Regions from separate parts of the Cytobacillus sp. FSL H8-0458 genome, predicted to be linked through region 1. Evidence: riboswitches for the same ligand, from Rfam matches in the RefSeq annotation. Region 1 holds a riboswitch; the other holds the start of a gene.

The links. A riboswitch is a leader RNA that binds a small molecule or an ion and turns the genes downstream of it on or off. The one in region 1 is predicted to bind cyclic di-AMP.
Region 2: it holds a riboswitch for cyclic di-AMP, as region 1 does, so the genes downstream of both, NYE23_RS05345 (potassium channel family protein) here and NYE23_RS17735 (cation:dicarboxylate symporter family transporter) in region 1, are expected to answer to the same signal.

The regions. Positions count from the first base shown of each region.
Region 1 covers NZ_JBBOBR010000001.1:3,576,842-3,584,557, forward strand. The annotation lists gene NYE23_RS17710 (sodium:solute symporter) at 1-768, opposite strand, end outside; gene NYE23_RS17715 (N-acetylneuraminate lyase) at 786-1,652, opposite strand; gene NYE23_RS17720 (N-acetylmannosamine-6-phosphate 2-epimerase) at 1,680-2,357, opposite strand; gene NYE23_RS17725 (DUF4256 domain-containing protein) at 2,926-3,492, opposite strand; gene NYE23_RS17730 (hypothetical protein) at 3,527-3,703, opposite strand; gene NYE23_RS17735 (cation:dicarboxylate symporter family transporter) at 3,801-5,063, opposite strand; cyclic di-AMP (ydaO/yuaA leader) riboswitch at 5,177-5,327, opposite strand; gene NYE23_RS17740 (dienelactone hydrolase family protein) at 5,539-6,174, opposite strand; gene NYE23_RS17745 (NAD(P)H-dependent flavin oxidoreductase) at 6,306-7,259, opposite strand; gene NYE23_RS17750 (GNAT family N-acetyltransferase) at 7,597-7,716, shown strand, end outside.
Region 2 covers NZ_JBBOBR010000001.1:1,042,681-1,050,396, reverse strand. The annotation lists gene NYE23_RS05360 (ArsR/SmtB family transcription factor) at 1-59, opposite strand, end outside; gene NYE23_RS05355 (DUF1450 domain-containing protein) at 179-448, opposite strand; gene NYE23_RS05350 (TrkH family potassium uptake protein) at 1,325-2,674, opposite strand; gene NYE23_RS05345 (potassium channel family protein) at 2,725-3,381, opposite strand; cyclic di-AMP (ydaO/yuaA leader) riboswitch at 3,459-3,608, opposite strand; gene NYE23_RS05340 (DinB family protein) at 3,822-4,322, opposite strand; gene NYE23_RS05335 (DUF3896 family protein) at 4,496-4,678, opposite strand; gene NYE23_RS05330 (phosphotransferase) at 4,977-5,828, shown strand; gene NYE23_RS05325 (endonuclease) at 5,978-7,141, opposite strand; gene NYE23_RS05320 (DinB family protein) at 7,292-7,716, opposite strand, start outside.

The sequences.
Region 1 (7,716 bases):
GTCCTGACTTGAAATATATGAGAATGCTGTTGATATCCCGGCGCCAAAAATAAGAAGAAGAACACTGTTATTGACAAAGTTCGGATCGAAGAATGGTGTATCCGTAAAGAATTTCCCGTCTTGCGTACCGACACGGACCACTTCTCCAAATCCGCCATCAATGGAGAACATCAGCATAATCAGGGCAAAAATACCGCCGCCGATTAAGACAATACCCTGGATGAAGTCTGTCCAAAGCACTGACTTAATTCCTCCAAAGGCTGAATAGATGGTTGCCACTACACCCATGAATAATACGATCAGCACGGCATTGATGCCTGTAACAGCCGCTAATGCCAAAGCAGGCAGATACATAATAATGGACATGCGCCCAATCTGATAGACGATAAAAAGAAGACTCCCAATGACGCGCAGTTTTGTATCAAAGCGGCGCTCTAAATATTCGTAAGCTGTATCTAAATTTAATTTCCGGTAAACCGGCAGGAAATAATAAATCGCGATTGGCACGGCAATAAATAAACCTAATTGTGCAAACCACAGTTCCCATGATCCTAAATAGGAGTTTCCCGCTAAAGATAAGAATGAAATCGGACTCAATAAGGTTGCGAATAAGCTGACAGATGTCACCCACCACGGAATAGAGCCATCCCCTTTGAAGAACTCTTTTCCCTGCATTTCTTTTTTGGCAACTGCAATCCCTACCCAAAGAATGAACAAAAGGTAGGCAAATAATATAACGTAATCAATTACAGCAAAAGATCCAGTCATCATTTATCCCCCTGATTTTACAGATATTTTTCCGCAATCATTTTCGCGCGTTGAACTTTATCCTCTTCAAGCGCTTTCATTGGCTTCCTGCATACACCTGCATCAACGCCTTGTGTCTTCAGGATCTCTTTAATCGTCTGGTATAAGCCATTATCTAAAATATCTCCGATTAAATCATTGGTTACCTTTTGAAGCTCCCTTGCTTCTTTTACTTGGCCTTTTTGTGCCAATTCAAAAATTTGCTTGGCACGCTGTCCATTTACATTAAACGTACTGCCAATCGCTCCGTCTACATTCAGGACACTTGCAGAAAGCAGCATTTCATCAAATCCGGAATAAATGAGCTTATCAGGATAAGCATGGCGAAGTCTCTCCAGTAAGAAGAAATCAGGTGCTGTAAATTTCACGCCAATTACTTTTTCATTTTCAAAAAGCTCTCCAAATTGCTCAAGATTCATGCTAACCCCCGTTAAGGCTGGGATAGAATAGATGATCATTTTGTTGTTAACGCTTTCTAAAATGGTGTAATAATAATCTTTAATCTCCTGGAAATCAAACTTATAGTAGAAAGGTGTAACAGCAGAGATAGCATCATAGCCTAAATCTGTTGCAAATTGTGCTAATTCTACTGCTTCATCAATATTTAATGAACCCACCTGAGCAATCAATTTAACCTGATCTTTAGCTTCATCCTTTACAATTTCAAAGATTTGCTTTTTTTGTTCAGTGGAAATCAGAAAGTTCTCACCTGTACTTCCATTGACATACAAGCCATCCACCTTTGAAATTTCGATATTGTAACGGACAATCTCCCTTAATCCCTTTTCGTTCACCCTTCCGTTTTCATCAAATGAACACAACAACGCTGTAAAAATTCCTTTCATCTTGAACACCCTCATTTCTAATTTTCACTAGTAGTTTTGTATAGCTTTTGCAAATTTCTCTGTAATTAATTTCGGACGTGTAATGGCACTTCCTACAACAACTGCATGAGCTCCTAATTCAATAGCCCTTTTTGCTTTTTCCGGTGTATCCATATTTCCTTCCGCTATAACAGGAACTGAAACATGGGATATTACTTGTTCCAGTAATTCCAAAGGAACAACTCCTTCCGAATAAGGAGTATATCCCGCTAAAGTGGTTGCCACAATATCCACTCCGGCTTTTTCAGCTGCAAGCGCTTCTTCTAATGTAGAAATATCAGCCATAAACAGCTGGTCCGGGTACCTGGCTTTCGCTTCTGCAAAAAATCCCTGAAAACTTTTTCCATCCGGACGGACTTGCTTTGTTGCATCAAAAGCAATGATATCCACACCTTCCTGATACAGGTCATCTACTTCTTTTTCCGTTGCCGTAATATACACTCCGCTACCGGGATAATCCTTTTTGATAATCCCAATGATGGGAAGATCGACCTCCTTCTTGATTGCACGTATATCTTTCACGCTGTTTGCTCTAATTCCGGAAGCCCCTCCTAGCTTTGCTGCAAAAGCCATCTTACTCATAATATATGAATCATGAAGCGGCTCATCTTCAAGGGCCTGACACGAAACTATTAATCTGCCTTTTATCTTATCTAATACATCCATAATACCTCTCCTACCTGTCATTCCTTTGATGCTTCCATAACGGCAATCATCCCTGCACACAAGAAAATGCTCAGAAAACGTTTTCATATCGTCACTATATCACCGTGATATTTTATTGTCAATTTTATTTTTAAAAATGACAGTTTATTATCAAAATAAATGAAATTTATATCATTGCAGAATCCGAGTCAAACAAAAAAATGCAAGATTCTTATTTATAAGGAATCTTGCATTAGAATCTATTTTAATTTGTAATAAATGATTTCAGGATCTTCTTCATCTAAATTTTCAACTATTCCGCTCTGACTTTCACAGTAATACAATGCCCTCTTTCATTGTTGAGTATAATCTCGGCTGCTTGTTTACCCATAACCTAACTGTCTATATTTACAATGTTGCCCAAATCTTCAATATCAGCCTTAATAATGGGTCTTCATCTTACTTCTCCATTATCAGTATTATCAAGGCAGTTCTACAAAAATAGCGTTAATCCCTTCCCGGATTAACGCCTCAATCAATATGAGTGCACTACTGACCCTTTATCTTTTTACTTAGTTTTTCACTGAACCTAAACTCTCAACGAGCCGCGGAACCCTCTTGCACCATAGTAGGAATCGGCTCCATTGTGATACACAAACACCGTATCGTAGCGGCGGTCACAGAAGAGGGCCCCGCCAAGTTTTCTGATATGAGCGGGTGTCTGTACCCAGCTCGATGTTTTCTTATCGAAAGCTTCAAGCTTCTGGAGCTCCCGGTATTGCTCTTCTGTTAAAAGTTCAATCCCTATGGCAGCCGCCATATCCGTTGCGCTGTTTTCCGGCTTATGTTTTTTCCTTGCCTCCAGTGCTTCACGATCGTAGCAAAAACTTCTGCGGCCCTTAGGACTTTCTGCTGCACAATCAAAAAATATGTATTCGCCCGTCTTTTCGTCATACCCGGCAACATCCGGTTCGCCGCCCGTTTCTTCCATTCCATTCAGCGACCATAGTTTCTCAGGATTAGCCTCAAGCTTAGCTTGTACATCCGCCCATTCAAGCCCTTCATGCCTGAACATATTCTTTTCAAAACGTGCTTTCAATGTTTGCAGCAATTCATACTGCTGTCCTGGTGACAGCACCTTGCTTCCTTTTGTCATATGAGTACCTCCTTTTTTCTCCATTATAATATAATTATGACCCTGAAGAGCTAGTTGATAAAAGCTGGAGCCGGATTTTACTTTTCATATAACCGCCCTTTGGATTTTGGTCTTCGGTTTCTCCTTTTTTGTTTGAAGCTGCTCTGGCTTCGGACTCAAATCCGGTGTTTTCCTCTTCCTGTGTCTGAACCTGAACCAACTTCGGACTCAAACCCGACATTTTCCCCTTCCTGTGTCTGAACCGGAACTATCCCGCACTACAAAAAAACACTAACAAACGAATACATTTGTTAGTGTTTCCCAATCTATTATGAAGCTTGTTGTTCAAATCTTTCTTCTGCTGGAGGGTTGAATTGCCCTTCCCACTTCGCTATAACAATTGCCGCCAGTGAGTTCCCCACCACGTTAACCGCTGTGCGTCCCATGTCAAGGATACGGTCAATACCCGCAATAAAGGCAAGCCCTTCTGCAGGCAATCCAATGGTGCTGAATGTCGCCAGCAGCACAACAAAGGATACGCCAGGTACACCCGCCATTCCTTTCGATGTAACCATCAGTACTAACATTAACGTAATTTGCTGTCCGATGCTCAATTCGATTCCAAACATCTGGGCAATAAATAAAGAGGCAATCGCCTGATATAAAACAGATCCATCCAGGTTAAAAGAGTAGCCTGTTGGAATTACGAAGGAAGAAATATGTTTCGGGCTTCCCGCTTTCTCCATTTTGTCCATGATTCTTGGAAGAACTGTTTCCGAGCTTGCTGTTGAAAATGCCAAAATTAATTCCTCTTTGATCATCTTCAATAATTTAAAGATGCTGAACCCGACCACTTTGGCCATCACTCCCAGAACAACAAGAACAAAGAAAATCATGGAACCATATACAGTGAGCGCCAGCTTGCCTAATGGGATCAGTGAGGCAAAACCATACTTGGAAATCGTGACACCAATTAAGGCAAATACCCCGATCGGTGCATACTTCATAAATAGGTTAGTTACATAGAACATCGCCTTAGCCGTACCTTCGAAAAATCTCAGAACCGGCTTTCCAACATCTCCAATTGCTGCGATTCCAAGTCCAAAAACAACAGCAAAGAAGATAATCGCCAGCATATCGCCTTCAACCATGGCTTGTACTGGATTAGTAGGCACAATATGCAAGAAAGTATCCGCTACCGACTTGCCTTCCTGCTCTTTATTGGTTTCGACATAGCTTGAAATATCACTTTGCTGCAGGCTGTCCATATTCAGGCCGGCACCTGGCTGAAATACATTCCCGGCAATTAAGCCAACCACAATGGCAACCAATGTCATCCCAATAAAATAGGTCAATGATTTACCGCCAAGCTTACCAACGGATTTTAAATCACCTACACCAGCAATGGCAACAATAATCGTGGATAGTACAATAGGAACAACAATCATTTTAATTAAGCGGATAAAAAGATCGCCAAACGGCTGCAGGACACTTTGCGCCGCTTCACTTCCATAGAAAATACCGCCAACAGCGATCCCTAAAATAAGACCGATGAAAATCTGAGTGGCTAAACTTAATTTGAATTTTTTCATCAATTACCCTACCTTCTTGTTTAGTTTTAACATGCTGCGCAGGCAAGGGAAACAAAGCTGATCTCAAAAAAAAGAAAATCGACAATCGTCAATTCACTCTGATTCATATTCTCTTATGTTTCCTTAAACGCTGACGAGGTTAGCTTTCGGGTTAGGACTATGGAAACAGTAAGCCCTTCCATCTTTCGGATTCACCCCGTGCGGAAACTCCGCCGTAAATAATGGGTCCCCCGTTCTTAAAATAAGATTAAGCATAGAACACTAAATCATTATATTATCCCAAGATAATTTTTGTAAATAGTTAAGTATTCCCGGTATAAAACAAAAAAGCACTTGGCTCCACCTGCGCCAAATGCCATGATAGCCACACATGCTATCCCCGCTATATCTAAATTAGCATCTTTGTATTAAAACTATTGATCGGGCTTGTAAACTTTTATTAAAATTCCCAGGTGAAAACAATCACCCTAAAGCTTCATACTTTCTCAAACATATGCAATAAAAATTCCAGCGTTTTACTAAATGCTTCTTGTTCTGATTTTTCATCATACCTGGAGGAATAAGGATCACTGAATCCATGTTTCCCAGCAAATTTATATACTTTAATTTTCTTTTTCTCTAGAGCCAATACTAACTTATCAACATCAAAAGACTGCTCTTCTTGCGGAAAAAAAAGCATGGCAGGACTCCGGGGTGTGAGCTCTAAATAGTCCCTAATCCTTGAACCGTAGTATCCAACTATTCCATCAACACATACTTCCTCGCTGCACAGCCAGGCAACAGTTGCACCTATACTAAACCCAATGATATATATTGCTTCGTATTCATCTTTAACATCCAATAATAAATCTTTGATTTTACGTGCCGCTCTATCGAAACCGACATGTTCCATAAAGTGACGATAAGCGGCTTCCTCTTGAGAATAATCAAAAGATATCTCCCGCTCTAATAAATTGGGGCATATCACTTCAAAATTCTGCTTTGTTAATAAATCGCAAAAACTCTTTATATGTTGATTTATTCCATAGATTTCGTGGATTACGAGGATTAATGAATTACTATTTTTTTTCATAATTTCTACCCTTATTCTCCAAATTTTTTCGCCATTCATTATTTACACTTTATTCCATCTAAAGGATTCTACATTAATATCATTGATTCCTTCATCCTCTAAACACCCCTTAAAATCAAAAAAAGCCGCCTATCTGGCAGCCAAACTTGTAGCAATGCTCCATTATGATATTAAACACAAGCTTCATATTCCCTTTTGATGTTATGAATGATCGTCTGAACAGGCAAAATCTCGTTAATTTCATGGACTCTTGCACCCGCAAATACGAGACCATTCTCACAGTCCCCCTTCATGGATGTGACAAGAGAATCCAATGTGCAAAAGCGGTAGGAGCAATTTTTCAGGCAATCGATGCATTTCTTGATTTTCACCTTTTTATTGTCAGAAATTTGTTCAGTAAAGTTATTCTTAATGGCACGGCCTTCCAAACCTACGGTGGTTTTCACCATAACGATATCTTCCTGTTTGGCATGTACATATTTTTCCTTAAAGGATAGGGGTGCATCACATTCATGACTTGCGACAAATCTGGTTCCCATCTGAACACCGGAAGCCCCGACGCGAATGGCATGCGCGATATCTTCTCCTGTCAGGATTCCCCCGGCAGCTATAACAGGAATCTTAACAGCTTCCACGACTTCCGGTAAGATATCGAATAACGGTCTTTCGGTTCCTAAATGTCCTCCTGCCTCATTGCCCTCTACGACTACGGCAGAAGCACCAAGCCGTTCGGACATTTTAGCCAGCCTTGCAGATGACACTATCGAAATGACCGGTGTGCCGGATTCTTTGCCCCAATTGTACATATCCCTTGATATTCCTGCACCTGAAATAATGAAATCCACCTTTTCCTCTATGGCGGCTTTCATTTTTTCAGCAAAATCATTCATGGCAAATAAAACATTCACCCCAATATAGCCCTCACCCTTGATAGATGCCCTGGCCTTTCGTATATGCAGCCTTAACTCTTCAATGCTGATTCCTGTTCCTGAAATAATTCCAATCCCCCCGGCATTCGCAACAGCTGATGCCAGGCCGCTTAACGAAATACCAACGCCCATTCCACCCTGCATGATGGGAAACTCAGGCGTCATATGACCGATTTTTAATTGTGGAAATTTCAAAAGAACTACCCCATTTCATCGCCAATTTATTCTTCTTCATTATTGAGCGAATGAGGGCGATTGAATAGTGATAAATATAATACCTGGTACTAAAAACAGGTGATATTTTTGCGATATTCACAGAATGTTCAAGAATTGCCATAAATGAGCGTGACTACTCCCAAGGAACCTGATACAGTTGACCGCTCCAGCATAACTAAATAAAATGAAATCATCCCAAATTGGAGGTTTTTGTTTGTTGAACTTATGTTTAGAGCTGGAGAAGTAACACTCTCTCCATGAGAAAGTGCCATTTATATTGAAGCTTTATCATCATATAAAGAACAGGAGACTATAAATGGATATCTTAATTCGGCAAGAACTACCTGAAGACTATGATTCGACTGAAGAAATGGTAAAAGAAGCTTTTTTAAATGAAGAATACAGCAACAAAACAGAACATTTTCTTGTCAAAAGG
Region 2 (7,716 bases), 2.5 Mb from region 1:
ATGCGGTTCACTTTTTCTTCATCAAAGCAATAAATATCGCATGTATCTTTAGAGCCCATTTTTTTCTCTCCTCATTATTCAAACATTCATTTGAATAGATTATACCTCGTCTGTGACCTTATTCAAACAATTATTTGAATATTGTATGAAAAAAGGAACCGGATTGCTCCGATTCCTTTTATTTCTTTACTTCTTCTTTCAGTTTTATTAATAATTCATCCGAATTTTCCGCTGCTATCAGTTTTCCGTCCACTACAGCATAGGGAGATAGCATGCATTCTTTGCATTTGCTCTGGCATTCGTATTCTTTATAAATAATATTCTTCTGGCTCAGGAATCGATTAAATTCAGTTAAACTATCTTCTTTTAAAAATTCATCCAGATTCCGCTGGCAAAATTCAATTGAAGATGTTTTTTGCTTTGAGAATAGTTTGTTGATGAGTTTCACCTGATCAAACTTCCTTTTGATTTTACTTTTAAGGCTCTTTTCGTAAAAGTTGTTGTTTTTCACTTATTAATATTGTCCGTTGATTTCCCCTCCACGCTGCTTAGCGAACCGCGGGGGCACGGTGAGCCTCCTGGCTGCGTCTGCGGGGTCTCAACTGTCCCGCTGCTCCTGCTCGTTCTGCCGGATCCTGCCCGTTCTTCTCCAGAACCCGTATCCACCCACGAGATGGCTGCAGGCGGCTCCTTGAAAGACTGATGAGTTCTGAGGGGAGCACAGAATCCAAATGGAGGACAAACGCCTTTCATTCCTGGAAAGCACTTTGACGTCCCTGTCACTGGCATGCAGGATATTCCCCTTCCTGCCTATTTCGGGGACTTCATAATTATATCGAATCTGCTGCCCCTCTGTCGTCCCTATTGCTTCTTTTTCAACAATTTTAAATAAAGTCTCATAAGCAAACCGGCTATCGAATCTCTTCTTGAATCAAAGCATTCGCAATCGCAATCGGACTCACTTCATTTTTTAGCGCACCCGTAATCCAATCCTTCAGTTCGTCTAATATCTGCACAATCTTCGACATCATCTTCCCCCTGTGTGGCTCACTGAAAATACCCGCCGGCCGAAAAATAGAAATATATGTATTTTATTATACTATTATTATAGAAGGAACTGAATCAATTTAGATGGCAATTTAGATGGCAATTTAGATGGTTGAAATTTGGTATTAGCTTAGCATGGCGACCATTTTCTTGCCGCTGCTCTCTTTTTCGGCTTCATTACCGCCCCATAGCGACCGTTTTCCTGCAGCCTCGCATTATTAACCTCTATAACCTCCGCAACAAAAAAACAGGAAAGAGTATCACACTCTATCCCGCACTAGCCAATCATAATTTTCTCTTCTGCATATTTGTATTTAGCCTTTCCTTTTCTTCGGGCAAGTGCAAAAGCGATTGTGATCGGCCCTACTCTGCCTGCAAACATCATAAAGGCAATTATCACTTTTCCTGTTTCACTTAATTCAGGTGTCAGCCCCATCGACATGCCTACCGTGCCAAAAGCGGAAATTACTTCAAATAAAAGGACGTTTAAAGGAGCATTTTCAGTTATGGATAAAATAAATAAGATAAAGAAAATAAATCCTATTGAATAGACGGTTATTGTAAAGGCTCTGACAATAAGATCCTTCGGAATACGCCTCCCCATCAGGCTCACTTCATCTTCTTCCTTTATCAGCGCCCGGACTGCAAGAAATATCAAGACAAATGTAGTGACTTTAATGCCGCCTGCAGTACCGCCAGATCCACCTCCAATGAACATGAGCAGCATTGTTACCAGCTGTGAACCCAGTGTTAATTCACCAGTATTCAAAGAATTAAAGCCAGCCGTTCTCGGTACTACACCATGAAAGTATGCTCCCAGCAGTTTATCTTTTAAAGGCAAATTGGCAAGGGTCCCGGGGTTATCAAATTCCAGCGCAAAGATAAACACTGTCCCCAGAAAATTAAGAACCAGAGTCATCATAAGGACCAATTTTGTGTGCAAAGAGAGTCTCTTCAAGCTCCTGTTTCTTTTCACATCAAGTACAACAAAATAGCCAATTCCCCCGATTATCAGCAGAGTGCTGAGCGTCATAATGACCGTAAAATCGCCGGCATATTCAGTCACACTCCTGAATTGGCCCATTATATCGAACCCGGCATTATTAAAGGCAGAGACCGAATGGAAAATGCCATAATACAACGAACGGGGAAAGCCAAAATCGGACGACCATCGAATGGCCAATATCAATGCACCGATAGTTTCAGCAATTAAAGTAAAGCCGACAACGAATTTAACCAGCCTGACCATCCCTTCAATCGAAAGCTGATTTAAAGATTCCTGGATCATCAGCCTTCCTTTCAACCCAATGTTCTTTCCAAGCATGATAGCAATGAGGACTCCAAAAGTCATAAATCCAAGGCCGCCAATCTGTATGAGTACCATCAGTACAATTTGGCCAAAAACAGTAAATGTTGTTTGGGTATCCACTACCACCAGACCTGTTACACAAACAGCAGAAGTCGCCTCAAAAAGGGCATCGATAAACGACAAATGATGTCTGTCTTTCGTAGCAAAAGGCAGCATCAGCAGCAGTGTGCCTATACCAATTAATATTAAGAAACCGACCGAAAGCATTTGTGCAGGATTCATTTTTATCCACTTATAGGATCGTCCCATTCTCCTCATTCTTTTATGCTCCTTATACATCTAAGGTTAACCCCTTATATTGGTCTGGCTTATACTCCATGCCTCTCAAACCTGCCAATCCCTTTATTGTGTCCCATTATAATCAGGACGTCTCCCTTTAAAATGACCTCTTCAGCGGGCGGAGTAACGATTATTTCCTTCCCGCGCTGAATCCCCACGATATTACAGCCATACTTAGCCCGTATATTCAATTCAGATAGAGATTTGTTGGCAATTTTATTTGTCGCCACAATCTCCACCATACTATAATCTTCAGACAGCTCAATATAATCAATCATCTTTTCTGAAACAATATGGTGGGCAATCCGCTTTGCCATATCCCGCTCCGGATGAATCACACGATCAACACCAATTTTTTCGAGCACTCTGGCATGATACTCATTATGCGCCTTCGCCCACACCTTTGGGATTCCCAATTCTTTTAACAGCAATGATGTCAATATGCTGGACTCAATGTTTTCACCAAATGAAACAAATGCATGATCAATATTTTTGATTCCCGTCTGTTTAATGGCACCTTCATCAATACCATTGATTTGAACGGCATATGTCACAAACTGGGCGTAATGATTCACTTTCTCCTGATCCACATCAATCGCGAGAACTTCCACACCCAATTCATGAAATTCCTTTACAAGACTGCCGCCAAAGCGGCCTAAGCCAAATACAGCATACTGTTTTTTCATTGAAGAAATTCCCTTCTTTTTAAAAATGAACACAAAAAAACCACTCTTAATAAAGAATGGCCAATGGTTTCCATTAACCCTTCTCTCGATTTAGCTTACGGAGTTAGCTGTCGGATTAGGGATTGAGAGTATCCCTTCTTAGCCTTAATATGCTAAGATTCACCCCAAGATAAACAAGGTTTATCAAAGTTGGTTCCCCCGCTCAAATGATTCAGCAAAAAGGTTTACTATGAAATTAATAAATATAAATTACTCCCATGTTCATCTCTTGTCAATCTTTTTTTCATAAAGCTTTGTTTAAAGGGATATTAATTTTTTGAACATAAGATAAAGACCTCTTCATAAGGTCCTTTTGGTCATTCCTAGTTGAATTAACGCACCTGTTACTTGAATAAGAAGACAGGCTAGCCAAAACCATCCTATACTCAATTTACACACCCTCATTTAACAAGCCTTTGTTCTAACTCAGCCTTTTGGCGCAAGTGATGACGAAAATGCATACCAACTAAATCATACCATTCCCTTGCATTCAGCCATCCGAACCCTCCATGCTCTACTTTATAATTTGGATTTATATTATCCACTTTCGATTCCCATTGACTTAGCCTTAGTATTACTTGATCCATTCTGCTGATAAGATCATCCTTGCTATCTGAATTATTAGGTGGAGCATTTAGTTCAACCGGTAATTTTATTTTTATTGGAGGAAACCCTCCTATCTTAAATAAATGCACACCAAACTCAGTTTTCCCAAGGGGCTGTTCATCATATAATTCGGAACATTTTTCCACATTATCCAGGTACTCATGAGCAACAAGGATTAAATGGTCATACATTTGCCCAATTGACCAGACCGTTTCTTCAGATTTATAACTTAGCTGTTCTAAAGAGTATTTTTGAAGCTCGTTTTTGTAAGTCTTTATTAGTTTAAGTTCGCTCAATTTAATTTCTCCCTTATATTAAAATTAACTCACTTTATATGTAAGTAATTATTCAATTTTCTATTACAAATACCTTCTTCAAGAATCCTGCCCTGTTTGTCAATAAGAAAAATCATCTTTATCTTTTATCATGGCCTTTCACAAAAAAAGAGGCGGCTCCTAGGACCGCCTCCCTAACTGATTATATTCCCTCTTTCAAAGTGATTCATATCCGTTAATTCGAGCATATACTCATAGTTGTCAACCCTCTTTTGAAGAGTTTCCTTTTCACTCTCTGATGCAGCCTGATCGTGCATCTTCAGCTCCAGTTCATGTTTTGCAGCTTCCAGCTTCTTCTTTATTTCTAAATAGTTCATTTTCAGCACCCCTTTTTTAAAATTGAAAGGAGGAATGAAAACGCTTTCCCCTTTATTTAATTATAACCGCTTAACACCCTTTTTCATTTCAGAATATATTGATAATTTGTGAAATATAAAAGTAATACAGTTAGCAGGTCAGATAACGTGGAGAAATAATAGAATTAACATTCGAAATCGAGCATGAAATCGCAAAAGTTGTATACTCGATTTTTTTTTGAGAAACAGCAAGAAACAGGTAACTTATATTAAAATATAAAGAGAAGCAGAAGAAGGCGTCATAGAAAGGGGGAGAAGTATGAATATACAAGAAATAATACATGAACTAATGGACAATAACATTCTACATTCAAAGCCAGCTTATCATGAACAATTAAATGGTGGTACGGTAAGTGAATTGTACCTTCTGCATTTTGAGGATAGAAAGTATGTCATTAAGAAAAATGAACCGCAAATTATTAAATCGGAGGCGAATTTCCTTAATGATTACAAGATGACTGATTTATTGCCAAAACTTTTATTCGTTGAACCATTATACGAGTACATCTTTTATACCTTCATTGAAGGCAATGCCAATTATGGTAGAAAAAACAAAAAAGAAACCCTCAAAACGCTGGTGCAAGGGCTTTTAAATCATTACAGACCCGTTGACAGCAGTAAAGGCTGGGGCTGGGCGGATCAGCCATCAGAGTCTTGGCAGAGTTTTATATTTGATAACATCAATGAAGCAAACAAAATCCTCCATTCACGATTAGATAATAGTCATTATAATCTCGTACTGGACCTTGCTGAAAAAAACAGCAAAGGCAAAGAGTCATTTTTACTGCACGGGGATTGCGGAATACATAATTTCATTTTTCGTAATGGACAATTAAGTGGTGTAATTGACCCGACGCCTGTTATTGGCGAACCTTTATATGATTTAATTTATGCCTTTTGTTCATCCCCAGAGGAACTAACGAAAGAAACCCTCCTTAGTGCAGCAGCCTTTTTGAAATCTAAAACGGTAATAAATCCTTCTGTTTTATATGAAGAGGCACTAGTTGGTTTATATCTTAGAATGGCAACTTGTATAAAACATCATCCAAGTGAATTTCAGGGATACCTTGAAGCCTGGTATTACTGGAAGGAAATCGTTAAAAACGAGTAATTATTATGCATTAATTGGGTACTTTATCGGAATAGGTCACATACAAAAAATAAAGCTCAGAGTCATATGCTCTGAGCTTTTTGTGTGTAATTTATCTGTGAATAAAAAATGTTATTTTAACTGAATTGTTTGCTAAAACGGATAGTACCTTATTCCCAAATCGCAGATGCCCACTCAGGATGATCTATAAATGGATTGCGGTTATGCTGGTAATCAGTGTAGATGATTTCGTTTCTTCTCCGTTCTTTATCATCGACCGGATCTTCCTTATGCCATTCGAGCAGGATAGACATTCTGCCATGATAAGGAGCAGAACCGTTATTGACTGCATTGTTTAGCTCCAGATCCACTTCTCCGCTGTCTCCTTCATAGCGGACAGCCATATAAAACAGCATACGGGCTACATCACCTTTTACAGCATCCCTTGGTTCCCAGGAATCTGAGTCATAGTAATTTCCAAGTGCTTCAGAATGCTGGGATCCCCCATTATCAAAGTCGAGGTTTCCTCGTGAACTATTTACAGAAGCATCTGTTGGCCGCAAATGATGCAGGTCAGTTCCCGCACCCATCGCTGTGCCAAAGTCTCCGTGCGATTTAGCCCACACATGCTCCCTATTCCAATCATTGACCCCGGATCCATTGGTGAATTTGCCCTGAGAACGGCCGGTATATAAGAGAATCACGTTATTGGGATTAGCCGGGTCTTCGTCAGTTTCACGAAGCGCTTCCCATACATTGGAGTAGGAAACTCCAGTGTGGTCATCGATGATGTTATGAAGAGCTGATTTTAAAGCCTCACCTGTTTTACCATTTGCAGCATCATAATACCCGTCAGGTCCGGGTTCCGGGTCAGTTGCTCCGCCGCCATCCTGCTCAAAAGCAGTACCGTCCTTAAGCCCCGGATGAGAAAAATAGGCAGTCAGCGTTCCCGTTACTTTCATTTTCTTTCCCATCAGAGATGGATTCGATTTCAAACCAAAAGCTGAGCGAAAGGAGGATGGGATTTGAACATAAATCATCTTAGCCAAGCTGGTCTCTGTTGGACTATCCGCCAGTGCCAAAGCATAATCATTTGGAAACCTGCTGGTGATAACCGTATTGGTTGCAGTCGGCTGTCCAACCACATAGCCTTGAACAGTTTTGGATGCGTTATTTTGAGCATTGATTCCCTGAGAAACCGAATAAGGTGATGACCAGGACCCATCTCCAGCAGCTGCCTTTGTTATTGAATCTTGGATGGGCTGCATTACAATGAGAATGGCAGCAAATAGAATCAGCGATAACAGCAGACTTTTTCTCTTACGATTCAGCATTCATTCGCCTCCATAATGTTTTGAAAGGACTTCGAATAATCAGAAAAGTCACAATCAACTCTCAGTATAAATGAACACCTTTGACCATAGCATGAGGTATTGGTCCCAAAACTCTGCTGTTTTACAATACTTAACAATTTTTTAAAGTGCTTACTTTTTTAATATGCTCAAATACTCAATCCAGGGACCAACATCTGTCTTGTACCTATTCGCCAATACTCTTGAAATCTGTGAAATATGCGTAAGATCATGCACTGTCCAAGTGGAAATCAATTCCCTGACTCTTATTGGACCAAATGCCGGATGAAGGCCTTTCTTTTCGAAATGATTTTCCAGGTCAGGCATACTCCTCAGTGTGGCCAAATTTTTCATTCTAAGGGTCTTAAAGATTTCAAGCTTTTTTTCAAAAGGCAGATCCCCTGACAAACTTAAATGAGCAAAACGGTCAATTGGAGGAAATGGCTTGCTTTCCCCTTTCTGCAAAATAAAGGTCAGTCGCGGAATCCAATTTTTCTCTTCGCCATCAATCAAATGATCAACCACTTCGGCTGCATTCCACGTCCCTTCACCTTCAT